Phytoactinopolyspora mesophila: one gene and its partner. The protein of the gene in region 1 binds, or shares a complex with, the protein of each later gene. Links are inferred from orthologs where the notes say so. Each region holds a gene or a part of one and is shown on either strand. Other genes may lie near its edges. The genes, in order: dnaB and dnaG.

What was found.
Region 2: the proteins of dnaB (region 1) and dnaG are in contact, whole or in part, in a crystal structure (PDB 2R6A), measured with the Geobacillus stearothermophilus proteins. The link is inferred for Phytoactinopolyspora mesophila from one-to-one orthologs. Residues at the interface, in WP_033016901.1 of Geobacillus stearothermophilus: Ser13, Glu15, Ala16, Gln18, Glu91, Leu92, Asp94, Ala95, Val96, Pro97, Thr98, Ala99, Ala100, Asn101, Tyr104, Tyr105, Ile108; in WP_049624496.1 of Geobacillus stearothermophilus: Lys456, Leu457, Leu458, Pro459, Ala460, Asn463, Ala464, Leu467, Leu535, Leu536, Ile537, Ala538, Gln544, Glu545, Asp548, Tyr549, His552.

What each region holds. Positions count from the first base shown.
Region 1 is NZ_WLZY01000020.1:10,669-21,344, forward strand. What follows is about bases 6,228-9,023. They hold dnaB (replicative DNA helicase), read left to right. Parts: upstream 6,228-6,842; coding sequence 6,843-8,204; downstream 8,205-9,023. Other genes in these bases: F7O44_RS29130 (MATE family efflux transporter), read right to left, coding at 6,228-6,440; F7O44_RS29140 (alpha/beta fold hydrolase), read right to left, coding at 8,294-9,023. In the rest of the region: F7O44_RS29840 (HD domain-containing protein), read left to right, coding at 1-371; F7O44_RS29095 (glycosyltransferase), read left to right, coding at 368-1,357; gltX (glutamate--tRNA ligase), read right to left, coding at 1,368-2,783; F7O44_RS29105 (hypothetical protein), read right to left, coding at 2,848-3,114; F7O44_RS29110 (hypothetical protein), read right to left, coding at 3,170-3,622; F7O44_RS29115 (DUF6302 family protein), read right to left, coding at 3,619-4,017; F7O44_RS29120 (DUF6415 family natural product biosynthesis protein), read right to left, coding at 4,014-4,451; F7O44_RS29125 (hypothetical protein), read right to left, coding at 4,583-4,987; more of F7O44_RS29130, read right to left, coding at 5,097-6,227; more of F7O44_RS29140, read right to left, coding at 9,024-9,217; F7O44_RS29145 (TetR/AcrR family transcriptional regulator), read left to right, coding at 9,262-9,903; F7O44_RS29150 (J domain-containing protein), read left to right, coding at 10,039-10,518. UniProt on the Escherichia coli protein: The main replicative DNA helicase, it participates in initiation and elongation during chromosome replication. Travels ahead of the DNA replisome, separating dsDNA into templates for DNA synthesis.
Region 2 is NZ_WLZY01000002.1:152,032-167,686, reverse strand. Bases 6,883-9,772 are described here. They hold dnaG (DNA primase), read left to right. Parts: upstream 6,883-7,320; coding sequence 7,321-9,225; downstream 9,226-9,772. Other genes in these bases: F7O44_RS06950 (AMP-dependent synthetase/ligase), read right to left, coding at 9,246-9,772; F7O44_RS06960 (LysE/ArgO family amino acid transporter), read left to right, coding at 6,883-7,254. Outside these bases: F7O44_RS06990 (TetR/AcrR family transcriptional regulator), read right to left, coding at 1-115; F7O44_RS06985 (VOC family protein), read left to right, coding at 169-528; F7O44_RS06980 (ABC transporter ATP-binding protein), read right to left, coding at 582-1,307; F7O44_RS06975 (ABC transporter permease), read right to left, coding at 1,304-3,988; F7O44_RS06970 (hypothetical protein), read right to left, coding at 3,978-4,145; F7O44_RS06965 (LysR family transcriptional regulator ArgP), read right to left, coding at 5,600-6,529; more of F7O44_RS06960, read left to right, coding at 6,628-6,882; more of F7O44_RS06950, read right to left, coding at 9,773-11,009; F7O44_RS06945 (hypothetical protein), read right to left, coding at 11,075-11,512; F7O44_RS30960 (hypothetical protein), read left to right, coding at 11,584-11,706; F7O44_RS06940 (CBS domain-containing protein), read right to left, coding at 11,834-12,262; ligD (DNA ligase D), read left to right, coding at 12,434-14,881; F7O44_RS06930 (hypothetical protein), read left to right, coding at 15,003-15,272; F7O44_RS06925 (deoxyguanosinetriphosphate triphosphohydrolase), read right to left, coding at 15,332-15,655. UniProt on the Escherichia coli protein: RNA polymerase that catalyzes the synthesis of short RNA molecules used as primers for DNA polymerase during DNA replication.

The DNA of each region.
Region 1 (10,676 bases):
TCGCCGACCGTATCCGGACAGCGCTCGGCGATGACCTGGTGGAGCAGCTGCGCGGCATGATCCCCGACCACCGCCTGAAGCAGCGCGCGAAATGCCCCGGCGACGAAGCCGCCTGGCGCGCCAAGACTCTCCGCCTCGACGACGAGAGCCTGCTCGTGCGGCTGGCGGACCGCATCCACAACCTGCGCGACCTGCAGAACTCACCGGACGTCCGACGCCGCGAACGTTTCCTGGCCGCCCTGGCGGACTTCTATCTGCCCCTTGCCCACGACGCCCGTTCACGCACCGCGCACCTGAACGCCGCACACACCGTGCTGGTCAGCGCCTACGAGTCCTGCCTGGCCCGCGCGGAGGAGGAGGGCCCCACGTGACAAGGGTGATCCACTCCCTCGATCCACACGGCCGCACCGGCGGACGGGCCTACCTCCGGATGCTGCATGACGTGACGGCCGACGAGATCGACTGGCAGACCGTGCCCGACCGCAAGCGCACCTACCGAGTCCGCCGCTGGCGCAAGGTGCGCCACCTCGCCCGGATCACACCGGCCGTGCACGCGCTGCGGCACAGCCCCGGCGCGTTCGTCTGGGACGACCTGAGCCTGCTGCTCTTCACCCCCGAGATGCGCGCCCGCACCATCTTCGTCTTCCACCACTATGAGTCGCTGCAGCACGACTCCCCGCCTGTGGAGGCACTGCTGTGGCGGCGCCTCTTCCAGGTGCTGCCGCAATGCGCCGCCGTGGTCTGCGTCGCGCCGTACTGGGCGCGGTTCCTGCGCGCCCGCGGCATCGACCGAGTTCACGTCATCCACAATGCCTTCGACCTCGCGGAGATCGACCATACCCGCTCCCTGGACCGGCAAGCCTGCCGCGCCGAGTTCGGTCTGCCGCCCGATGTGATCGCCGTCTACGCTGGCAAGGCCGTCCACTGGAAGGGCACTGCCACGGTCGCCGCCGCACTCGGCAGCGACCCGGGAATCCGGGTGATCACCACCGGCAGCAACACCATTGGCTTCCCCGGCGCGCATTTCGACCTCCCCCGAGATCGATATCTACGGCTGCTGCGCGCTTGCGACGTCGGGGTCTTTCACTCGTCGATGCGGGAGGGCTGGAGCCGCTGCGCCGCCGAGGCGTTGCTCGTCGGCATGCCGGCCTTGATCCGCCGTCGGGCCGGTCTCGGGGATCTCGCCCGGCTCACCAGACAGCCGGCGCCGGAACTCGACCGGCTCCCCGAGCAGGTCCGCCGACGAGCGAGCGCCCCGGAAGTCGACACGAAGATCGCCTACGACGCTCTCGCCCGCCTTGACCCCGGCTACTTCGCCACTGCCTGGAACAGGCTCCTGCGCCAGGTCCCGGAGTGATCGTTGCTCGTTACTCGCCCGCCAGGCGCCGCGGCGCGGCATCCAACCGGGCCAGCACGCGCTCACGGCCGAGCACCTCCAGCGACTCGAACAGCGGCAGGCCCACCGTGCGCCCCATCACCGCCACCCGGACCGGTGCCTGAGCCTTACCGAGCTTCAGCCCGTGCTGCGCAGCCACCGCCTCCATGGCAGCCTTCAGCGGTTCAGCCGCCCACTCGGCGCTCTCCAGCGTGGACCGGGCATCGCGCAGCAGCTCGGCGGCGCCCGCCTTCATCGCCTTGTTCCACGAACCTTCATCGAACACTGGCTCGGCCAGGAACAGGAAGTCCACATAGGTCGTGATCTCCGACAGCACCGTCAGCCGCGACTGCGCCAGCGGCGCCACCGAGGCGAAGACCGCCGGGTCGAACGCCTCCGGCGTCCACGGCGCGGCCGGGGCCGTCAGCCACGGCTCACATGCCTGCACGAAAGCCTCCGGCGACAGAGCCCGGATGTACTCGCCGTTGAACGCCGTCAGCTTCTTCACATCGAAGAAGGCCGGTGAGGTGTTGACGTCCTCCACCCGGAAGCGCTGTTCCAGCTCCTCGTACGGCCGGAGCTCCACATCGTCGCCCGGTCCCCAGCCCAGCAGCATCAGGTAGTTCATCATCGCCGCCGGCAGATAGCCGTCGGCGAGATAGTCCTCCAGCGCCACCTTGTCCCGGCGCTTGGACAGCTTCTGCCGCTTCTCGTTGACGATCACCGGCAGATGCGCCCAGGTCGGCGCCTTCGCGCCCAGCGCCTCCCACAGCAGCTGCTGCTTCGGCGTGTTCGACAGGTGCTCCTCGCCCCGGATCACCAGCGTGATGCCTTCGTCCAGGTCATCCACCACGTTCGCCAGCAAGAAGACCGGAGAGCCGTCCCCGCGCGCGATCACGAAGTCCTCGATCGAAGCGTTCGGGAACGCCGGCTTACCGCGCACCAAGTCCACCACGACGGTCTCGCCGTCGTCCGGTGTGCGGAAACGAAGCGCCCGCCCCGGCTCGTACGCCAGACCCCGCTCGCGGCAGAAGCCGTCATACCCCAAGTGCTCCGAGCCGGTCCGTTCCTTCAGCTGCTCGCGGGTGCAGTCGCAGTGGTACGCCTTCCCCGCGGCGGCCAGCTGCGCCGCCGCTTCCCGGTGGCGGTCGGCGTTCCGCGACTGGAAGTACGGCCCCTCGAACGCCGGGTCCTGCTCCGAGATGCCGATGGACGCCAGGGCGCTGATGATCCCGTCGATCCACTCCGGCTGGTTCCGCGCCGCGTCGGTGTCCTCGATCCGGAGAACGAACGTGCCGCCGGACTGCCGGGCCACGGCCCAGTTGTACAGCGCGGAGCGGGCTCCGCCGACATGAAACATGCCGGTGGGCGAGGGTGCGAAACGGACACGGGGAGCGACGGAAGACATGACGCTCAGCTTACCGAGATCAGCGCAGGCGCCGCCGCCGTGAACGAGCGGGCCGCATCGCCGATCACTCCGCATCTTCCGGCGCGAACCGTAGAACGTCGGCCGGAACGGCGCGCAGCGCCCTGGCGAGCCGATGCGCTTCCTCGGGGCTGAAGGCACCGATCGAGATCGAGAACCCCGTGCGGCGGCAGGTGGGGCAGGGGGCGGTGATCGACAGATCGTCCAAGGGCAGCCCGAGCCGTTCGGCCTGGTGAGCGACAGCCCTGGCGGCGTCTTCGGCCTCGGCGCGGTCTCGGTCGTGAACTGGGTCGATGGCGGCATGCGTCGTCATGGCTTCACCTCAAGGAATGTGAACAACGAAGGGTGGTGCTGGTGGCGGCGTGGGGTCACGGGCCGCGCTTGGTTCGACGGCGAACCTCGGTGCCCGTACCAGCTGGGCGGAAAGCAAGCGGCAGCAGGTTGTGCTGCCGCAGGCAGCTGGTGCAGGCGTATGCGGTCACCTCCCGTCCGGACTGGGTGACGTACAGGCCGACCGGGACGAGCGGGCGTTCGCTCGGGCACCACAGGCAGCGGCCTGCCGGGATCTCGTCCAGCCGGATCTGCCGGCCGTCGATCAGGCAGACTTCCGGCGGGCACAGCACCCGGATCACGCTGGTGTCGGCGAACTGGATGGTGAAGCCGCGACGGTGCTGGATGATGGTGGCGATCTGGTGGCGCTTGCCGGCTATCTCGACCACATCGCCGTGCGCGAGCGTCGCGTAGGACACCGGGCCGCTGTCCGGCCCGGTCAGCGGGCGTCCCACACACGAGCGTCCCGGCTGCGCTGCTGGTGGGCTCATCGCGCACCCCCACTCGCCCCCGAGGGCGCGAGAAACGCGGTGATGGCTGCTTCGCGGTAGCCGTAGAACCGGCCACGGGCTGCGTCGCTCTCCTCTGGCGCTGGCTCGCCCCACTCGACGACGTGGCAGGTGTCGGTGTAGGGGGACCAGCGGACCCGTACGTCGGGGAATCCGCGCCGACCGGTCAGGAGGTCGCCGACGGCGACGGCGGTAAGGAGGAGATCGACCGAGAGATAGCCCCCGCGTCGTGGCCCGCCGACGGCGACCGCCAGCAGCGAGACCCGGTGCAGGCGTACCGCCACGCTGTGGTCGAGGACGGTGGGGTCGGCGAGCCGGTCGCGGAAGTACGCGTAGTCGATGGCGCTGGTGGGCGGCAGGAGCCGAGGAGTGTTCACGCCGCCTCCTTGAGACATTTCGCCGCCACGAGGGCCTCCATCAGCTCGTTTGTCACCCAGCCGATGCGCCGCAGATGGTGCGTCGCAACGGCACGATCCCCCGCGACGTCCACGGACCGAAGAACGCGGCCCCGCTGGACCAGGGCGGCCGTTGGGGCGTCACGCTGGTCCGCCTTTGCGGCAACGGCGATAGCCGTCAGCCGCGCGAGATGGCCGCAGAGCCGCTGCACCAACTCGGCAATCTCCGCCTCATCCGGAGTCATGTCGTCGAGGGCAGCGGCGATGTCGTCCAGGACGGCCTCGCCATCCAGGGGCTGCCAGCTCCGGAGCTTGCTCAGCAGCTCGCCGAGAAGTTCAGCGTCCGCCGGCGGTTCCCAGCGGGCGACCGAGATTCGTCGGTCTGAGCAATGCTGGTCGGATGTGGCCGTGCTCATCGGTCCGCCCCGACCACGGGGAGGTCGCACCATGAATGGGGCCCTAACGACAGGACTACTAACCAAACGAGGGACCCTCTGCTCACCGGCGACCGCCGCAGGGTCCGGCGCGGCCCTCTACGCTGCCGGTGTCAACCACCGAGTTGACGAGCCATCGCCCACACACGACGGAGAGCCGATGACCACGCCGAAACTGGGCCCGGCCCGGCGCCTGCAGGCGGGATGGAGCCGAGCGGCGCGAAGGCTTCGACCACGACGATGAAGGCCATCGAGGCGAGAATCGTCACGACGACCGCGAGCAGGAGAAACCAGAAGACCGCACCTTCGGGCCTTGTGTCGGTGCCTTCCTGTGGGATGTCGAACTGGCCCATCATGCCGAGCATGATCAGTGGGCCGACGGAAAGTGCGAATAGACCGGTCAGCAGCAGCCGAACGGGTCCGAGCCGGATACCGAGCAATCGCTGAGCTGCCAGCCCGACGACGAGCGCCGCGATCGCGCCGAAGCCGAGGTAGAACGGCAACGTCAGAACATCCATCGGGCCTTCCCCGTTCGGGCGCTCGGATGGTCTTCATCCGGATGCGCGTCTGTCCGGCGACAGTGTCGCAGGCGGGTGTCTTCGGTGTGGCCCCGACACCCGGTGTGCATCAGCGCACGGAGCCGGTCACCGCCCACGCCCCGCGGCGCTCGCGTAGGTCCAGCGTGATCAGGCGGGCCACGGTCCACAGCCCGATCGCGCCCCATAGTGCGACGATGCCGGCCGTCCCCGAGGGGCTGAGAAACATGACGGCGAACGCTGCCGGTAGGAAGACGACGACCGACAGCACCGAGGCCCAGGCGAGGTAGCGACCGTCTCCCGCGCCGATCAGGACGCCGTCCAGGACGAAGACCCAGCCCGCCAGCGGCTGCAGCAGCGCGGCGACGATCAGCGCAGCCACGAGCAGCGAACGAACCTCTTGGTCCTGGGTGAACAAAGGAGCATAGACCGAGGCCACCGCCAACACCACCACGGTGAGCGCGAAGCCGGTCAACACGCCCCACTGCACCATCCTGCGGGTGACTGAACGGGCTTCATCGATGTTCCCGGCACCGAGGGCGCGTCCGACCAAGGCCTGGGCGGCGATGGCCACCGCGTCGAGGATCAGTGCGAGCAAGGTCCACGTGGTGAAAGCCACCTGGTGAGCGGCCAGTTCGGCAGTGCCCAGGCCGGTGGCGACGACAGTGGTGGTGATCAAAGCCACCCGCATCGCGACGGTGCGGACAATCAACGGCACGCCTGCTCCGAACGAACGGCGTACCCCGGGCCAATGTGGTTTCAGCGACGCGCCGTGTCTGCGCGCGGCCCGGGCGACCACGCGGATGAACACCGCTGCCATCGCCGTCTGCGCGATGACCGTTCCGATGGCCGAGCCGGCGATGCCGAGCTGAAAACCATGAACCAGGATGACATTCAGCACGACGTTCCCGGCAGCGCCCGAGCCGGCCACGTAGAGGGGCGTCCGGGTGTCTTGCAGCCCTCGCAGAACCCCGGTGGCCGCGAGCACGAGCAGCATCGGCGGGATGCCCAGCAGGCTGATTTGCAGGTACGTCTCCGCATGCTCGGCGACCTCGGGAGCCGGGCCGAATCGCTCGACGATCCATGGAGTGAGCGGCCAGCCGACCGCCAGTGTCCCGGCGCCGATCAGAATGGCCAGCCAGCACCCGTCGATGCCGGCGCGCAGTGCTCCCGGTAAGTCGTTCGCCCCTAGCATCCGGGCGACGGCTGCTGTAGTGCCGTAGGCGAGGAAGATCGAGACGTTGACCAGTGTGGACAACACGGCGGCCGCGATGCCGAGGCCGGCCAGTTCGGGCGTCCCTAGCTGGCCGACGATGGCGGAGTCGGCGATCAGGAAGAGCGGTTCGGCGACGAGTGCGCCGAGCGCGGGAAGCGCGAGGCGAAGGATTTCGCCGTCGGCCGGATGCCGGTGGAATGCCGTGGGTCGTCGTTTCATGGCAGTAGCGACGGTATTTGTCGGACCTGACAGACCTGCCGAACGTCTCGGATTCTGAGATGCATGATGACAAATTTCCCGTCCACAGCCGGTGGACGGGCGTTACCGCAGTTAGAACTAGGTCAGCACGCAGAATGGCGGCTTGTGATCCACGACTATCCCCAGGGTTGTCCACACCTGGGGATGATCGTTTCCCGGGGTTGCCAGCGAACGGCCTGAGTCATCCACAAGCAGTGCACAGAGGTTGTGCGTGTCTAGCTTGGACGACCGATGGTGGGCGGCCTACCGTCATAGAACCGGGATCGTTCGGTAGGCGTCCCGCCTGGGAAGTACGGGGACCTTGTCGGGCCTGGGTGGTAGAACGTGTGTATGAATGGGTCGACGGTGTGAGGGGATAAACGGGTGAGCGTCACTGAACTGCCTAGTCGTGACGACGCTCCGGTGGGTGGCCCGGGTCTGACGCCGCCCCAGGACGTCGCCGCGGAGCAGTCGGTGCTCGGTGCCATGCTGTTGTCCAAGGACGCCATCGCCGACGTCGTCGAAGTCCTGCGTGGTGTCGACTTCTACCGACCGGCGCACGAGGTTGTCTATGAGGCGATCCTCGATCTGTACGGCCGCGGCGAGCCGGCGGACGCCGTCATGGTCGCGGCCGTGTTGCAGAAGAGTGGTGATCTGGGCCGAATCGGCGGTGCTCCGTACCTGCATACGCTGGTTTCGTCCGTGCCTTCGGCTGCCAATGCCGGGTACTACGCCAACATTGTCCGCGAGCGTGCCATTCTGCGCCGGCTGGTGGAGGCCGGCACCCGGATTACTCAGATGGGCTACGGGGGCGACGGCGACGCTGACGACATCGTTGACCGTGCACAGGCTGAGGTCTACGCCGTCACCGATCGCCGTGCGTCGGAAGACTACGCGCCGTTGTCCGACATCATGGAGGGCGCGCTCGATGAGATCGAGGCGATCGGTTCTCGCGGCGGTGAGATGGTGGGCGTCCCCACCGGATTCGCCGACGTGGATTCGCTGACCAACGGGCTGCACCCAGGCCAGATGATTATTCTGGCCGCGCGCCCGGCCGTGGGCAAATCTACGCTGGGACTGGATATCGCGAGGGCGGCGTCGATCAAGCATCAGCTGACGTCGGTGATCTTCTCGCTGGAGATGAGCCGGAACGAGATCACCATGCGGCTGTTGTCCGCCGAGGCGAAGGTTCCGTTGCATCACATGCGGGCCGGCCAGATGACTGATGACGACTGGAACCGGATCGCTCGATCCACCGGTGAGGTCTCCAGCGCGCCGCTGTTCATCGACGACTCTCCGAACATGACCATGATGGAGATTCGGGCCAAGTGCCGGCGGCTGAAACAGCGCAACAACCTCCGGCTCGTCATTGTCGACTACCTGCAGCTGATGACCAGCGGCAAGAAGGTCGAAAGCCGGCAGCAGGAGGTCTCCGAGTTCTCGCGGTCGCTGAAGCTGCTGGCGAAAGAGCTGGAAGTGCCCGTCGTCGCCATCTGTCAGCTCAACCGTGGCCCGGAGCAGCGGACAGACAAGAAACCCATGTTGTCCGATCTGCGGGAGTCCGGCTCCCTCGAACAAGATGCCGATATGGTGATGCTCCTTCATCGCGAAGACGCCTACGAGAAAGAATCGCCGCGGGCAGGTGAAGCGGACTTCATCGTGGCCAAGCACCGCAACGGCCCAACAGCTACCATCACCGTCGCCTTCCAGGGGCATTACAGCCGGTTCGTCGACATGGCCCAGTGAGGCATCTTTCCCGGTTATGGTCCAGGCTGCTTTGAGCCGGTGATATACGGCGATCGACTGAGTGGGGTCGTCCGGAGATTTCTCAGGGATCAGTTCAACAGATGGTGGTGGATTGTGTCGGCCGCGTGGCCGACATCGTCGAGCCAGCAGAGGTGGCCGGCGGCGGGCATCATCTCGAGTGTGGCTTTGGGCAGCATGGCGACAAGGCGCCGGGCAACGGATTCGTCGCCGTAAGGATCGTGGTCACCCCAGAGGACGTAGGTGGGGGACTGTACGTGCTCGAGCGTAGCCTCGTCGATGGTGAGCGACGGGTCGAAACCGCGTCGGAATGTTCCCATACGACCCATCGACGTGAGTTCGTTTCGCATGGTGTCAGTGTGCCGCTGCAGCGCGACACACCATTCGATGAAGGGCTGGTGGATCTTGCCGGTCTTGTCCGCCGTCGCGTGCCCGAGCTGGCGGAAGGTGGACCGCATGCTCCGCTCACCGGCTGGCATACGGGTGAACAGCCGCGGCACGCCGGGTAACAGCACGAGCCGGTCGAATCCGGTGATGTGCATTCCGTCGACGAAGCCAGGACAGCCGAGGTGGACGGTGTGGATGACGCGATCGGGGCATGCCGCCGCCGAGAGGATCGCCACGTAGCTGCCGTGCGAGGAGCCAACGACATGTGCGCGATCGATATCGAACCCGTCGAGGACGTCCGCGACGAGGGTCTCGCATTCGCGGCGTATCGCGGGCAGATCGTTGAGCGGGTGTGGGTCGCTCAGCCCGGTGCCGGGCCGATCGATCATCAGGCAGCGAAACTGAGGCAGCTGTGCGGCCAAGTAGGCCCATACGGACCCGGCCGCGCCCGGGCCGCCGTGGATGAACAGCACCGGCGGGCCCTCTCCGGCCTCGAGGACACGGACGTTGACGTCATTTCGAGCCAAGTGGACTCGGTGCTCGATCGGGGTGACGCCCGCGTGGTTCCACAGTGCGCGTTCGGCGTCGCGGTATTGTCGGCTTTCCATGGCTAATCTTGACACAGTGACAAGTTTCTGTCTATAGGGGTGCAATGGAGCGAATTGACGGGCCGCAGAATCGGCGGAGTCGCCGCACGCGCGCGGCGGTACTCGAGGCGGCATGGCAGCTGCTGGAGGAGAGCGGCGCCGAGCAGACCACCATGGGCGCGGTCGCGAAACGTGCCGGGGTTAGTCGACAGGCCCTATACCTACACTTCTCCTCGCGCGCGGAGCTGTTGCTCGCTTTGCACGAGTACGTCGATGAGAAGCTTGACCTGGCTTCGTCTCTCCAACCAGTCCTCGACGCGCCTGATGCCGAAGCGGCGCTCGACGCCTTCTGCGCCCATCTGGCGCACTACCACCCGAAGATCATGGCCGTCGACCTCGCTGTCCTACGCGCGCAAGGCGACGATCCTGATGTTGCCGTGCTCGTCGACCAGGGCGTGGAGATCTGGCACGAGGCCTGTCGGAGCATCGTCCAGCGACTGGCCGATGAGCGTCGGCTGGCGGATCCGTGGACAATAGCCACCGCTACCGACCTGCTCTGGAGCTTTATGTTTCCCGAGACACTTCAGCGCCTGACCAACAGCCGCGGCTGGTCCCTCGACCGCTACCGGGAGCTGCTCACCGTGCTTTTGCGACGAACCCTCGTCGCCGCGCGTGGCCCAGACGTGGAGCCGAACGGCCCATCGTGAGAACGGGTAGCGAAGAGGGAGATGTCACGTTTCTGCCTCGCCATTCGTCTTATCGGTAACGGCATCAGTATTGCCGCGATGATCCACGGAGGCGGTAGAACATGAAGTCGGCAGGCAGCGCCGGGGTGTGGGGTCATGACCGGCGGTAGCCCGGAATCGGGTCGGCGGGACCCACATGATGTTCTCGGGGTGCGCTACGGAGCAGCCCGGCCGGAGATCATCCGGGCGTTCCGCCGCCAGGTCCGGCAGGGCGGCCACCCGGACACCGGCGGAAACGACCAAACATTCGATGAGCTGGTCCGGGCCCGGGACGTGCTCCTGGAATCCGCGCCCGATAGCTGGTACGACGGTGGGCGCAGGACGGCGCGCAGCGCTCAGGACATCAGCTATCCGACGGAGTCCGCGCGGACTCGGCCGGGTCCCGTCTACGAATACCCGTCGGCGCATCCGTCGCCGGATGAATGGGAGGAAAAGCCGCGCGTCCGGGTGGCCTCGCCTCAACGCGGCGCTGACAGTGATACGTCGTTGCTGCCGATCGTTCTCTTCTTCTTCGTCCTGTTCATCGGACCCGCCTTGCTGCGTGTGCTGGCCGTGTTCTTCGCCTCTATCACCTGATGATCATGAACACTAAATGACCATATCGGTTGCCAAGTGTTCATGATCATGGGTCAGTTCAGGAACCACCAGGCGAGGATCCCGCCGAGGGCGGTGTAGACCAGGGCGACCGGAATGGTCACGCGCAGCACCTGTCCCTCGCGTCCGGACAATCCGAC
Region 2 (15,655 bases), on another replicon or contig:
TGGCCGCCAGCTCCCCGACGCTGGCCGTCTCGAAGCCGAACCGCTCGAAATGATGCAGCGCCGACTCGACCAAACGCGCCTTGGCCGAGCCCGGAACCGGAATCCACTCACGCATACCCAAGAGCATAACCCATTGACGTTATGCCGTAATCTGATTATGGTCAGGTCATGGAGCTGACATTCATCTACCAGTCCGTGACCGACCTCCCAGCCGCACTCGCCTTCTACCGCGACGTCCTGGGTCTCGACGAAGCATGGCGCGAGGGCGAGGGCACCGTCGCATTCGAGCTACCGGGCACATCGGTCCAGCTGATGCTGGACGTCCGGCCGGATAGTGACAAGCGGTGGTCATCCGGGCCGTTCTTCGCGGTCAAGGACGTACAGGCGTTCATGAAGGAGCACCCAGATATTCACTGGCTCGGCGAGGCCTTCGATATGCCCGGCGGCAAGTCGACGTCGTTTGTCGACCCGTCCGGGAACGTCGTGCACATCTTCGACCAGAGCGCCGAGGCGGAGACGAGCCCCTGAGCGGTCGCGGGGCGGTTCTGAAGCGCCTCGCAGCCAGCCCACGATGCCGGACGTCAGTCAGTTTCGAGCCTGATGACCGACGTGGCGGACTCCGCGACATGTGGGTCGTGGCTAGCGACGAGTACCGCACCGCCCGCCGAGGCATGTTCGGTCAACATATCGATCACCAAATCGGCGAGGCCTCGGTCCAAACTGGCGGTCGGCTCATCCAAGATCAGCACCGAAGGGTCGTTGATCATGGCACGGGCCAGACATACGCGTTGACGTTCTCCGCTTGACAACGTCGCGGTGGTGGCATCGAGATGGCCGCCCAACGCGAACCCTTCCAACAAGTCTCGCGCCGCTCCCAGCCGGGCGGCAACGGCCGCCCGGCCCTCCGGCATCACAGGAATCAGCACGTTCTCGAGCACAGTCAGATCGCGCACCATGGACGCTGCTTGATCCATGTAGCCGATTCTGGTCCGGCGCATCATGCGGCGCTCGTCGTCGCCCATCTTCTGGATATCGGCTCCCCACCAGGTCACCCTGCCGCTGACTGGTGCGGCCATGGCGGCCGCGACTCGAAGCAGACTCGTCTTTCCAGAACCGCTCCGCCCGAGCAGGCAACAGACGTCTCCAGCGCCCAACGAGAAGCTGAGATCCTCAGCGATGGTGACCTTCGCCCCGTCAGCTCCACGGAAATCGATGGTGAGCCGTTCGGCCACTATGTCTGGGACGGTTCGGACCCGCCTGCCTTCAGCCGTATCGACCCGACTGGACACCCGCGCGCTCCGGTTCATCTTCCACCTCTCGCTTGCCCTACCGGGGACGACATCAAGGCCAACACGGCAGCTACAACGGCGGCCGCGGCCAGGGGCCCGCCAAACCCGACGGCTGTGGCCGCGGAGACGCCGATGGCCACGGCCGTTGTGACGATCACAGCCGCACCGCCGATGATCACGTTCTCCCACGTATCCACGGCCCTGATGCTCGCCCGCGATATGCCGATCCGTTCGAGAACATCTTGATCAGCGGACCGGGAGTCCACCAGGCTGCGGCGCGCCAAGACGGCCATGCAGCCTGCGCTGAAACACCCGACAGCCCCCAAGAGGACCGACCCCAACAGCGTTTCATCGAGCACCGCACCGGCGAGTCGAGTGGCTCCGGCACGATGACGAGCAGCTACGAAGGCACCGACAACACCGGCAGCGCTTGCTCCAAGCACGGCGAAACCCGTCAGCTGGGCGCTTGTGGCGAACGGCGCTCGAAGCACCCGTCTCAACGCGAGATCGGCCGCGCTCATGAGCGGCCGGCTGCGCCACCCCCGACGCCATAGCCGCAACGAGAACGAGAAGCGGACACTGACGAACAGAGCCAGAACAGCCGCGATGGCCACGCTGACGGCTGAGACACGCACCGCGCCATCGCCTCCCCGCGACATGAACGTGACCAGACTCCCCGTCAGGACAAGGGCGACCCCCGGACCCAGCCGGGTGAGGAGCTTGCGCCTGATCTGCGCGTCGGACCACCCGACGGCCTGCAAGACGCCGACTTCGCGGCGCCGGGAATGAGCAGTGAGCAGAGCGGCGATCAGCGCAGCGGCCATGGCCGCACCAAGCCCTACGAACAGGAGCCAGCGTTGAATTCCGGTCATGGCATCGCGAACCGAGATCGTCGCGCCCAGAGTGGTCCAGTCCTGGGTCACCCAACCAAGATCACTGACAGCCGCGCCGTCGCCATCGACGTGGTAATCGGGCACGTAGATCGCCACGGGCTGGGGCGACGAGCCGGCAACTACCGTGGCTGTGAGCCCGAGCTCGGTAATCTGCGCTGCGACATCCGTGACCTCCGCGTACGCCGCAGCGGTGTAGCCATCGACATTACCTACCCGGACTCGGATGGCATCGATGGGTGTATGTCCGCGCAAGGCCGCACCACCCTCGAGATCGGTGAAAGCTCCCGGCTGGCCGGTGATGAAATCAAGCCCTGACAGATTCGCCACGACTTGCTGGTCGGCGGCGTCACCGTCCGGTCCCTTGATGAGCCTCGTCCGCGCTGGGTCGTAGGCGCCCATAGGGACATATGACACGCTCGTGTCGTCGACTACGAGGTCGTCTTCGGAGAACGTACCGACCGGCCCGGGAAAAGCACCGTCGAATCCGTCGCCATCCACCTCTCGGGGCAGCCGATATGCCTGGCTCAGCCCGACATCCGAGTCGATTCCGTGCTCGGATTGGCGATCGATCAAGCCGTCGGGGCCGACGGCGCCCTGAGGCTCCACCACAAAGCCCGGCGTCTGGTCCAAGGGCTCCGGTACTTCATGGGCCCTATAGGCCGGTCTCCCGACCAGCGCCGGCTGGAGCTGTGTCGCCGGAGCTGACGCCGCCCACTCTTCAGGGTCGGCGTTCACGCTCTCCGGCCAGGTAAAGCTCAACGTCGGGGTGGAGAACGGCACGACGAGATCACTGACGTCCTCTGACCAAGCCCGCCACGCACTGAATGCCGAGTCCTCAGTCAGCTCCCTGAGTCTGCCAGAGCCTGGGGGCGACTCGAGTGCCGCATCTTCCGCCAGTTCGATTTCGACTTCGATCCGCAACGCCGAAGCGGCGCCAAGGGGACTGCTGTTGACCACCAGCGGAACAACATCCTGGCCGCTCAGCTCCGGATCGTCCATTGCCACACGGATGTCCAGCGATTGCACGAGATACCTATCCGCGTCGATGCTTTCGAGTATCTCTTCGGCCGCACCCGCCGTTCGATTCTCCGGCACGCTCCGCAGCGCGTCGAGGAACTCGGCGCCACCAAGCAGTTGTTGCTCAGCCTCGGCATCGACGGCAATCACACCCGAGCCGAACTCTGGCAGCATCCCCAGCGGCACAAGATAGCCTTTGTCAGTGATCATCGGGCTGAAGCCGTGCGGCTCGCCTGCTGCCGATTCGAGGTAATCAGCCTGGCCCGGTTCACCGACATCCTCCCGAGCACTCAAGTAAACATGACCCCGCGAGCGCGAGACCTCCACTGTCCCGCCCGGCTCATCACGCACGAGGGTTGAGGTGATGCGCGCAAGCAACGCCCCGTCCTCGATGTCGCTCACTCCAGCCGCGGGGTCATCGGCGACCTCGAGGGTCGGCGTCGTTGAGACGCCGCGCAGTAAACCGACGAATCCGATTGGAGCCGCCACCTCGACTCCATCGATCGCGCGGATTGACTCGAGGTCGTCTGCCGCGATCGCACTTTCGCCCGCCATGGACACAAAATTCGCCTCGACGAAACCGTCCGTGTCTCCACCGAAATCGTTCTCCGCCGACGTCACCAGGATGTCGTATGCACCGCGCCAGTTCTCGTCCAGCAGTGCCTCGACACGCGCTTCAACCTGCTCGCGCGCAAGCGTGGCCCCCAGTAAGCCAACAACGAGAACAACAGATACGAGCGCGAATATCCGCTCCCGGCGGAAGGGTCCACGGACACGGCTAGCCAACACGCGCGGCCTCACCCTCGGCGGTCGATGTCGCACCCGGCGCGATCAGCGGCACGCTGAAGCTCCACGCCATGTTGTCCTCGAGAACGCCGAGGCGCTCCCACCCGAGCCAGCCCGTTCGGTGATGGTGATCGTGTGCCTGCGGGTCGTGTCCCTGCACGTATGAAGACGAAACAGACCGGCCAAGACTTTTGACCGTCGTTGAACTCGACACGAAGTCGGCGCAACCCGGCACATGACACTGGAACTCCACACGGTATGGACCCTGTTCACCCCACGCTGCGCCGATTCCGCGCATCTGACCTGAGTTGAGAGTGGCATCTGGAGAAATAGTCACGCCGCCGCGCCGACACTGACAGCTCCACCCATCAAGAATATCGAAGCGCATATCGACATGGCCTCAATCCGACCAAGAAACCTAGGCACGATAGGTCTTCTCATCACACTCCCTTCACGCCGGCCGGGAATCTAGAAAGTCGCAAGCCGGAATTCCTGCTTGCAGTCCGGCACTCACGCCCGTGGGTCAGTAATCAAAACTTGACCATCTCTGGACTGAAGCGCTCATGCCAAGAAGAGACTACTATCCCTGCCTGACAACGATCTTTCACACGAAAAATAGATACAACCTGAGCCACGTGAGCCCTACCTGTCCCCTCCCGTATCACCCACATGTTCGCAATCTCATTGTTTCTCATACCGAGTGCGAGCTAAAGCGCCACTTCACGTTGACGCGCAGTGAGGGCGTCGATCAGCTCCGCGATCGGAGGAACGTCTCCACCCTCACCTACTGCGGCCCTCACCGTATTGGCGCATACGAAACATCGTGTCAACAGATACCCACCAGCCCCTCGTCCCCTCACTTCCGCGGAGACTAACAAACCAGTCAACGCTTCACAAGGGGCCGTCACCATTGTCACCACCTGCCAGCCGCAGTTCGCTCAGCATACGCCCCCACTCAGCTATTCCACTTCTGACCTGCATCGATTGTCCTTCGAATGGCGATGTGGCACAGCATGTTCCTCAGCGCCGTTAACTCGATCGACGCTTGCGGGCCTTTACGTTGACTCACATGCACGCCGCTCCCCCTCGCCAGGTGGTCCTAGACCTCGCCGAAGCACTACCGCCCGAAACAGGGCTCTCGGTGATAGAAATCGTGTGCGTACGAGTGGAGTCGCTGCATGTATGCAGCTGTACTGAGCGGCTTAGACTCGAGATCGTTGTTGAACGTGACGAAAAGTCAACACACCCAGGAACGTTGCACCGGAAAGCCACTGCGTATGGACCGACATTTCCCCATGAGGCCGAAATAGTTCTGGACTGCCCTGAATTGAGCACTCGATCGGGTGAGATGTCTGCTTGCGCGGCACTCGAAGTAAGCGCACTGCCTGTCAGCAACAACGAAGCGCACGTTACAGCCACGCTAGCCCGGCCAACGAATCTAGCGACGAATCCTATCCGCATGACAATCCCTCCGCTGCAGCCATACCAACAACTCAAGAACACGATCAACATAACCTAAGAGCTCGTGTTGGTGAATTGGCGTTTGCGCCTATAATTCTGACCGCCATGGCACTCGCCTCGAACAAGCCGCGCCAGCGCAGCAAAACAATCCAGTCAACGGCCTTGACCCGCGTGCTCTTTGTTTGCGTCCTGATTCAAGAGCCCCAAGCCGCGCGCTTTGACCACGTCCGTCAAGGCAGCCAACGCGGCCGATTCGAGGCGCCAGCGCTGCCAATAGAGCGGCACGTCCAGCGGGTGACCCGGCCGGATCTCGATCAACTCGCCCGCGTCGATCGCGGGCCGGGCCATCTGTTCCGGAACCATGCCCCACCCCAGGCCGAGCCGCGCGGCCTCCACGAAGCCCCATGAGGACGGCAGATACGTCACCGGAGGGTCGGCGTTCCGCTGAAGCAGCCCGCGCAGAAACCGGTGCTGGAGACCGTCCTTGCGGTTGAACACCAGCATCGGCGCCGAAGCCAAAGCCCCCGGCATCTTCTCGCTTTCCAGATGACGACGCCTGAACTCCGGTGAGGCCACCGCCAGGTACCGCATCGCGCCCAGTGCCTCGGCCCGGCAGCCTTGCACCACCTTCGCTTCGGCCGTCACTGCCGCCATCACCGTCCCGTCCCGCAGCAGGGCGATCGAATGGTCCTGGTCCTCCTGCCGGATGTCGAACGTCATCGCCTGTTCGGCAGGGAGATCGGCCAACGCCGGCAAGAACCAGGTGGCGAGCGAATCCGCATTAACCGCCACCGGCATCCGCAAGGGCGCCCGGGCGCCTGGTAACTCACCCATGAGCTCACTCAGTGCCTCGCTCTCGAGCACGGAGACCTGACCGGCCAGCCGGACGAGAATCTGCCCCGCCTCGGTCGGCCTGCTCGGCCGGCTGCGCTGCACGAGGACCTGACCAACACTGGCCTCGAGTGCTTTGATGCGCTGACTCACCGCCGACGGCGTGACGTGCAGGCGGCGCGCCGCCGCTTCGAAACTGCCTTCGTCGACCACCGCCGCAAAGGCCGCCAGCTGATCGGCGTCGAGCCTCATGGTCTGATCCGCATCGAGCCTGACGATGAAGTATCGCTAATCCTCATGAAGAAAGTTTAGCTGGACTCAGGAAACAGTCCGACCTAGCGTCGGCTGTTGTGCTGGAAACCACTGGACTCTCCACGGCCGCGTCGAGCATCGCTATCGGATTCGTCACCGGCGTGTCATTGATCATCGCCATCGGTGCCCAGAACGCGTTCGTCCTGCGGCAGGGACTTCGCCGGGAACATGTTCTGCCCATCGTCCTGGTGTGCGCGGCGGCCGACGCCGCGCTGATCAGTGCGGGCATCGCCGGGCTCGGTGCCGTCATCAGCGCATACCCGGCTGCCGTGGACATCACCCGGTACGCCGGTGCCGCTTTCGTCGCCGGATACGGCGTGCTGGCAGCGCGACGGGCCGCGCGCCCGCAGGCCATGACCCCGAGCGACCACGCACCGGCCACACTCAAGGCAGTGCTCCTGACCTGCCTGGCGTTCACGTTTCTCAACCCGCATGTCTATCTGGACACCGTGGTCCTACTCGGATCGATCGGCAACCAGCACGGCGACGGCCGGTGGATGTTCGGCATCGGCGCGGTGCTCGGCAGCTTCGCGTGGTTCTTCGCCTTGGGCTACGGCGCCGGAAGGCTCAGCACCTTCTTCGCCAGACCCGCATCGTGGCGGGTCCTCGACGCCTTGATCGCCGCGGTCATGTTCGCCCTGGCCGCCGGTCTCCTGTTCAGTTGAGTCCGTCAGGGAATTGGGAAGGGGCGACGACGGCGGAGCACCGGAGCCGTCTAATAGACTCGCCGCGTGGCTGGCCGGATCCGTGACGAAGACATCGCCGCGGTACGCGAACGAGCGCGTATCGACGAGATCGTCTCGCAGTACGTCACCCTCCGTCCGTCAGGAGGCGGCTCGCTCAAGGGCCTGTGCCCGTTCCACGACGAGAAGACACCGTCGTTCAACGTGCGCCCCCAGGTCAACCTCTTCCACTGCTTCGGTTGCGGTGAGGGCGGCGACGTCATCTCGTTCTTGCAGAAACACGAGCACCTCTCGTTCACCGAAGCCGTCGAACGCCTGGCCGACAAGGTCGGCGTCCAGCTCCGGTACGAAGAAACCGGTAGCGGCCGGGCCGGCCCGCGGCAGAACCGCGAGGAACGCACCCGGCTGATCGAGGCGCATCGCCTGGCCACGGAGTTCTACGCCGAGCAACTCACCACCTCACCGGAAGCAGCCACCGGGCGCCAGTTTCTCGACGAGCGCGGCTTCGACCGCGAGGCGGCCGAGAAGTTCGGTGTCGGCTATGCCCCGAAAGGCGGCGAGGTGCTGCGCAAACACCTGCTGCAGAAGGGGTTCACCGACCATGAGCTCGTCACCGCGGGGTTGGTCGCGCAAGGGCGCAGCACGCCCTACGACCGGTTTCGCGGCCGTCTCCTGTGGCCCATCCACGATCTCCTGGGCGATGTCGTCGGGTTCGGAGCACGCAGGCTGTTCGACGACGACCGCATCGAAGCCAAGTATTTGAACACGCCTGAGACCACCATCTACAAGAAGAGCCACCTGCTTTACGGTGTCCACTTCGCCAAGCGCGACATCGCCCGCAGCTCACAGGCCGTCGTCGTCGAGGGCTACACCGATGTCATGGCCTGTCACCTGGCCGGGGTGCCGACCGCCGTCGCCACCTGCGGCACGGCATTCGGTGAAGACCACGTGCGCATCCTGCGCCGTCTCCTGCGCGACCAGGACGAGTATCGCGGCCGGGTCATCTTCACCTTCGACGGCGACGAGGCCGGCAAGAAGGCCGCCATCCGGGCGTTCGAGGGTGACCAGCGCTTCGTCGGCCAGACCTATGTCGCGATCGAACCCAACGGCCTCGACCCGTGTGATCTCCGGCAACAGTCGGGTGATGCGTCTGTGCGCGAGCTCATCGCACGGCACCGCCCGCTGTTCGAGTTCGCTATCCGCACCATGGTGGACGAGTTCGACCTCGACCACGCCGAGGGCCGCACCCAGGCACTCGAGAAAGCCGTGCCCCAGGTGGCCAGGATCCGCGACCGTGCGTTGCGTGACGAGTACGCCCGGCGCCTCGCCGGATGGGTCGGGGCACCGGACGAACTATCGGTTGTGCGCCGCGTCCGAGCCGCGGCCGGAGCACCCGACAAACCGGCTCGGCGGCCTTCTGTGGCTCAAGAACCCCGGCAAGCCCAGCAGATGATCGGTGTGCCGGATCACGGCAGCGCCGATCCGCAGAGCATCGCGCTGGAACGCGAAGTCCTACGGGTGGCGGTGCAGCGGCCCGCCCTGGCCGGGCCCGCGTTCGACGCGATCGAGCCGGAGGCTTTCCTGTCACCGGTGTTCCGTTCTATACGGCAGACGCTGGCGGCCGCCGGCGGGTGCGCCACCCAGGGCGGTGGGGCAGCCTGGATGGAAGCACTGCTCAGCAATGCTCCCGACGATGTCACCCGGCATGTCCTTTCCGAACTCGCGGTCGAGGCGATTCCGACCGACGAAGCCGGCGTTCCGCGGTACGTGGAGTCAGTGGTGCTGCGCCTCACCGAGATCTGGGTCTCGCGCCGGCTGGTCAGTCTCAAAGCACGTCTCCAACGCACTGACCCCTCCAGCGAGGTCCAGCTGTACAACAAACTCTTCGGTGAGCTAATGACGCTAGAGGCGCACCGCCGCGACCTTCGCGACCGCGGCGTCGGAGGCGCCTGAGCCACGCCTCGCACGGCGACTCACGCAGCGTAGATCGAGTCGATCTCGTCGGCGAAATGCTCGGCGATGTCGCGTCTGCGTAGTTTCATCGTCGGTGTCAGTTCGCCGTCCCGTTCGGTGAACTCCCGGTCCAGAATCACGAACTCCCGGATCGACTCAGCCCGCGACACCTTCTGGTTGGCCTCGTCGATCGCCTGCTGCACCTCGGCCCGCACTGTCTCGTCTTCTTTCAGCGCGGACGTGTCGTCCGGCAGATCATGCTTCTTCGCGAACGAACGCGCCTCGTCCTCGTCCAGGGTGACCAGCGCCGCGACGAACCGCTTCTGGTCGCCCACCAGCATCGCCTGGGAGACGAGCTCATGGCTGGAAATGGCGTTCTCCAGCGGAGCCGGTGCGATGTTCTTACCGGATGCGGTGACAATAAGCTCCTTCTTCCGTTCGCGTACGAACAGGAAACCATCGTCGTCCAGTTCGCCCAGGTCGCCGGTGCGGAACCACTCACCATCGAAGTCCTCGTCGTTGCGCCCGTCCTCGTGGAAGTACCGTTCGAAGACGTTGCGGCCCTTGACCAGGATCTCGCCGTCGTCGATGCGGACCTCGACCCCGGGCAGCGGACGGCCGACCGAGCCGACGCGGACGGCATCCGGCACATTCACCGTGGCCGGCGCGGTCGTCTCGGTGAGCCCGTACCCTTCGAAGATCGGAACACCGGCACCGCGATAGAAGTGGGCGAGATCAGTCGACAGCGGCGCTCCGCCCGACACACAGTATCGGACGTGCCCACCGAGCGCGTTGCGCAGCTTGGCGTAGACCAGGCGGTCCGCCACGGCCCGCCTGGCCCGTAGCACCGGTCCCGGTCGTTCGGCCATCGACGTGGCCTGAGCGGTGGAGACAGCGGCGTTGAACATCGCCTTCTTCACCGGCCCACTCGCCTGCCGGCGCGCCGCCTCGAAGACCTTCTCGAACACTCGCGGCACCCCGAGCAACAGCGTCGGCTGGAAGGAGCGAATGTCGTCGCGCGGATCCTGCGGCGATTCCGGGAAACCGACGGTCACGTTCGAGTCGAGACAGACGAACTGGATCAGCCGCGCGAAGATGTGCGCCAGCGGCAGGAACTGCAGCAGTGATCCGCCTTGGCCGAGCACGTCGTCGAGGTAATCACGGGTCTGCCGGATCGTCCACGCCACGTTTCCGTGGGTGAGCACACATCCCTTCGGATCGCCGGTGGTACCGGATGTGTACACGATGGTCGCGACGTCGTCGGTGGTCAGGGCGTCTCGTCGGCGGTCGGCCTCATCGTGTTCGGCTGCCCCGCCGCGGCGGCGCAACCCGTCGAGATCGCCGTCGTCGATCACGACGATCTCGGCATCGCTCACCTCCCGGACGCGGTCGGCCAGGTCGGAGTCCGCCACGATCACCAGCCGCGCGCCCGCGTCGGAAAGGATGCCGCGGACCTGGTCGGCGGAGCTGGTGTCGTAGAGCGGCACGGTGATGGCCCCGGCCGCCAGAATCCCGAGGTCAGCGAGTGTCCACTCCACGCGGGTGGGGCTCATCAAACCGACCCGATCGCCGGACTCCACCCCGGCAGCCACCAGGCCGGCGGCCAGCGAGCGCACGTTCTCCACGAGATCGCTCCAGGTCATCTCGTTCCAGCCCTGGTCCGCCGGGCTCTTCAAGATGACCTGATCGGATCGCTCTTCGGCCTGCGCCCACAGTCTCGCCAACGCGTGCTCGCGCGAGCCGATCTCGGCCGGCTCCGGACCTTTGACATGCGTGAGGCTCATGACGTCCTCCTACCCCGCTGCGCGAACTGAATTCTGGGAGCTCGTTCGAGAACGGGCCGTCCCGGTCACGATTCGTCGATGTAGGTTCTCGGGTCGGACTGATCCGGGCGGTCGGCAAGCCACCGATCCATCGCTTCCGGGTCACGTCGCTCCATTTCGTCCAGCAAAGCCTGACGCAGCCGCACATGCGAACTGATCGACGCCGGAAGATAGGCGGACCGTACAGCTCGGCTCGAGTTCTCCCAGAGCCGGCACAGATCCTCATTCGACATTGTGTGCAGAATCGGTTCAATGACCTCCGCCGGCTGCCCCGCCAATTCGTTCACCTGAGGTGTGCTCAACCGCCGCGGCTGCTGCCGCAGTAGCCGCACCACCAGCCACCCGATCAGACCCGCGACCACGGGGAACCAGCCGAGCATGACCGTGAACACGAGCGCGAGGGGCGCGAGCAGAGGAACCCAGACCCACCAGGGGACGCGGTCGAGTGGGTTGCCCAGGGACATGATGACCACCTCCTATTGTCTCATTCCGATACCCCCGGCTGAGCCCTTCACACCGGCAATCGGGCGAAACCATGACGAATGACAACAGGGAACTCTCCGTGGTCGAGGCGCTGACAACAGTGCAGCGCACCGGGCCATGCCCGCCGGGTGTTGGCGCGACGGCCCGGCGGGTACTGCCTGTGGGCAGCATCTGACACGGAGGGACACGCACCCAGCCGATGACAGCTGAGGCAACCGGCGATCGGCCTTTCGTCGAACCGGCCGCTGGTAGGGGCACCAGGCCCGGCCGACACCGGCAGAGCGGGCCTAGGGCCAGGCAGCTCAGGAGTTCGGAGCCGTCATACTGATATCGGCCAGCGCGGAACGCCGGTCCTGATCCACAGCAAGGTCGCCGATAGAGACGATCCCGGTCAGTTGCCCACCATCCACGACGGGTAGCCGCCGCATTGCGTGGGTACGCATCAACCGGATCGCTTCGTCGATGTCGGCGTCCGCGTTCACAGTCACCAGTTCACGACTACATATATCGCCAACAGTGGTGTTTCTGGGGTCACCGCCGGCGTCCCCCGCGAGAGCGCGCACCACGATGTCGCGGTCGGTGACCACACCCATCAAGCCTGTCGAATCGGTCACCAGCACGTCACCGATACCCTCGTCACGCATGATCTGCGCCACCTGGCTGATCGGCGCACCGGCCTCGACCGTCGTCGGGCCGCCGGTCATCACCTCACGGATGGTCTTCGCAGCCATGGCACCTCCTCGTCTCGGTCTGTTCAACACCTCTCGCCACCGCTTACCCACTGTCGCAACGGCTAATCGACGCTCACGACATCCTCATACGCAGTGGTCACACGTGCTGGCCGACACTCCGCGAAACGGCTGGACGTACGCCGCACGGCGATTTCGGGTAAGAACTAGAGCATGCCTCCGCCCGAGAAGCTGAGCGAGTACAACCGGAAGCGCTCTTTCGACAAGACCCCCGAGCCACGCGGCGACGACGAACCTGAGCAGGGCGGCAACCGGTTCGTCATCCAGGAGCACCATGCCCGGCGGCTGCATTGGGATCTGCGCCTCGAGCGTGACGGCGTTCTTGTGTCGTGGGCGCTCCCACGCGGGCTGCCAGACGATCCCAAGCAGAACCGGCTGGCGGTTCACACCGAGGACCATCCGCTCGAATACCTCACCTTCGAGGGCGAGATCCCGGCCGGCGAGTACGGCGGCGGCACCATGACAGTGTGGGACCACGGCACGTACGAAGCGGAGAAGTTCAGAGACTCCGAGGTGATCGTCCGTCTACACGGCAAGCGCGCCCGGGGCAAGTTCGCGCTCTTCCCCATCGGCAAGGACGCCGACAGCAAGGACTGGCTGATCCACCGGATGGACCCGCCGGATGCCGGACAGGATCCGTCGCCCGAGGCGATCGAACCGATGAAAGCGACACTGTCCGAGCTTCCTCCCGACGACGAGGCGTGGGGCTACGAGATCAAGTGGGACGGCATCCGCGCGCTGGCCTACAGCGAGCCGGGCAAGCTGCGCCTAGTGAACCGCAACGGCCGCGACGTCACTCAGCAATACCCCGAAATCGGCTCGCTGGTCCGTCATCTCGGCGCGCACCGCGTGGTGCTCGACGGTGAACTGGTCGCTTTCGACGGCAACCGGCCGAGTTTCGAGAAGCTGCAGCCCCGCCTCCAGCTGACTGACGAGGCGGTGATTCGCCAGCGCCGCCGCGAAATACCGGTCACCTACGTGATCTTCGACCTGCTGTATCTGGACGGGCGTTCGTTGATGCGGCTGAGTTACCAAGAGCGCCGTCGTGAGCTCGAAGCACTCGGTTTGGAAGGCGCCAGCTGGCACGTCCCGCCTACTCACCAAGGTGACGGCTCGGTCTTGCTGGAGGCCAGCCGGGCGCAGGGCCTCGAAGGCATCATCGCCAAGCGGCTGACCAGCACGTACCAGCCCGGCCGGCGCAGCCGCGATTGGCTGAAGGTGAAGAACGTGCGACGCCAAGAGGTAGTGATCGGCGGCTGGACCGCTGGCAAAGGTCAACGCAAGAGCGAGCTCGGGGCGCTGCTGACCGGGTACTACGAAGACGACGGCACAACGCTGCGTTATGCCGGCAAGGTCGGCACCGGCTTCAACGCCAAGACCTTGCGGATGCTCCGGGAGCGGCTGGAACCGCTGCGGCGCGCGGACAGCCCGTTCACCGGCCGGCAGCCGCAGACGAAGGACACCGTCTTCGTCGAGCCGCAACTCGTCTGCGAGGTCGGCTTCGCCGAATGGACCGACTCCGGGACCATGCGGCACCCCACCTACCGCGGACTTCGGGACGACAAGCCCGCCACCGAAGTGGTGCGGGAGCTTCCCGAACCCGCTCCCGACAAGGCGGACGACTCCGCCGCCGAGGAATCCGCCGACGCCGCCCCATCCCATACCGCGGACGAGGCCCCGGAGGAACTGACCGAGGGACAGGTCGACATCGAGGGCCGCAGGCTGAAGCTGTCCAATCTCGGCAAGGTGCTCTACCCGAAGACCGGGACGACGAAGGGCGAGGTCATCGAGTACTACCGCGCGCTCGCCCCGGCCCTGATCCCGCATCTGGACGGGCGCCCGCTGACCATGAAGCGCTACCCCAACGGCGTCGACAGCGAGTTCTTCTACGAGAAACAGGCTCCGCAGGGGCATCCGGACTGGATCACCACCGCGCCGATCTGGAGTGAGAGCAACCAGCGCACCGTGAACTACGTCGTCATCGACAGCTTGCCGACGCTCATGTGGGCAGCCAACCTGGCCGATCTGGAGATGCACACGATGCTCGCGCGTGCCGACGACGTCGAGCGGCCCACCATGATCGTGTTCGACCTCGACCCCGGCGAAGGCGCCGGCCTGACCGAATGCTCCCGAGTCGCGCTCTGGATCCGCGACCTGCTCGGGCACGTCGGTCTCGAAGCACTCGTGAAGTCGTCCGGCTCGAAGGGCCTGCACCTCGCCGTGCCGCTCAACACCACCGTGACGTATGACGAGACCAAACCGTTCGCCCACGCCGTGGCCCAGCTCGTCGAACAGCAGCATCCCGACACCGTGATCTCACGCATGACCAAGGCGCGACGACGCGGGAAGGTGTTCGTCGACTGGAGCCAGAACAGCCGGCACAAGACCACGGTGGCGCCATTCTCGCTACGCGCAGGTGAGAATCCGACGGTATCCACGCCGCTCGCCTGGGACGAGGTGTCGGCGGTTGCCGACGGCTCCGCCGAGCCCGGCACGCTCCTGCTGGATGCCGTTCAGGTCCTGGAACGGCTGGATGAGCGCGCGGAGTTGTTCCAGCCGCTCCTCGACCGTGTGCAGGAGCTGCCCGACCTCGGAATTTGACCCGCATCTCCTCGGTGAACCGGGGTCCGGCGCCCGGGACAACCTTCAGCAATCGCCGCCCACCAGCGCATTTGCGCCAAATCCCGTCATGTAGCGCAGTGGCGTCGTACGCTTGTACGTGTTGTATCTCCGGTTCGGGGTATCGGTACACCTCGCAACGCTGGACCTCGACACGCACAGCGCAACGCCCAGCAAGCGCATCGACGGGGAGGCGAATGTCATGGCCGGCAAGTACAAGGGCAGGCACGTCGCAGGTAACACTGACCGCTCGGCTGCGGAATCGGCCGAGGAAAGGCCCGACGAACTGTTCGAGGCCGAGGCAAAGGGCCACCGCACCGCGAGCGGAGTGAAACGCGAGGCAGAGGAGCTCAAAGACAAGTCCCGGCGCTGAGCCCCGTCAATAGCCACCCGGGCTACCGCCCAGGTACGGGGACGGGCCGGCTACACCGATCAGGACGCCGGCGTCGAGTGCAGGCGTGCATGCAGCAAATACGCCGACGCATCGGTCAACGACGCCACCTGATCCACCACGACGCGTAGTCGTGCGTCGTCGTCGGGTGCGTTGTTCCAATCCACCCGATAGGTGGGTTCGAGCGCATCGGGCGCCCGATCCAGCATCTGCTCGACCAGCTCTTCCACCAGGGAGCGTTGGTCGCCGTAGGTCTCGGCTCGGTCGCGAGCCGTCATCACATAGGTCGCGGCTAGCCCTTTCAGGATGTTCACCTCGAGATGTGTGGTGCGAGGCACACATAGGTCGGCGGCATATCTGGTCAG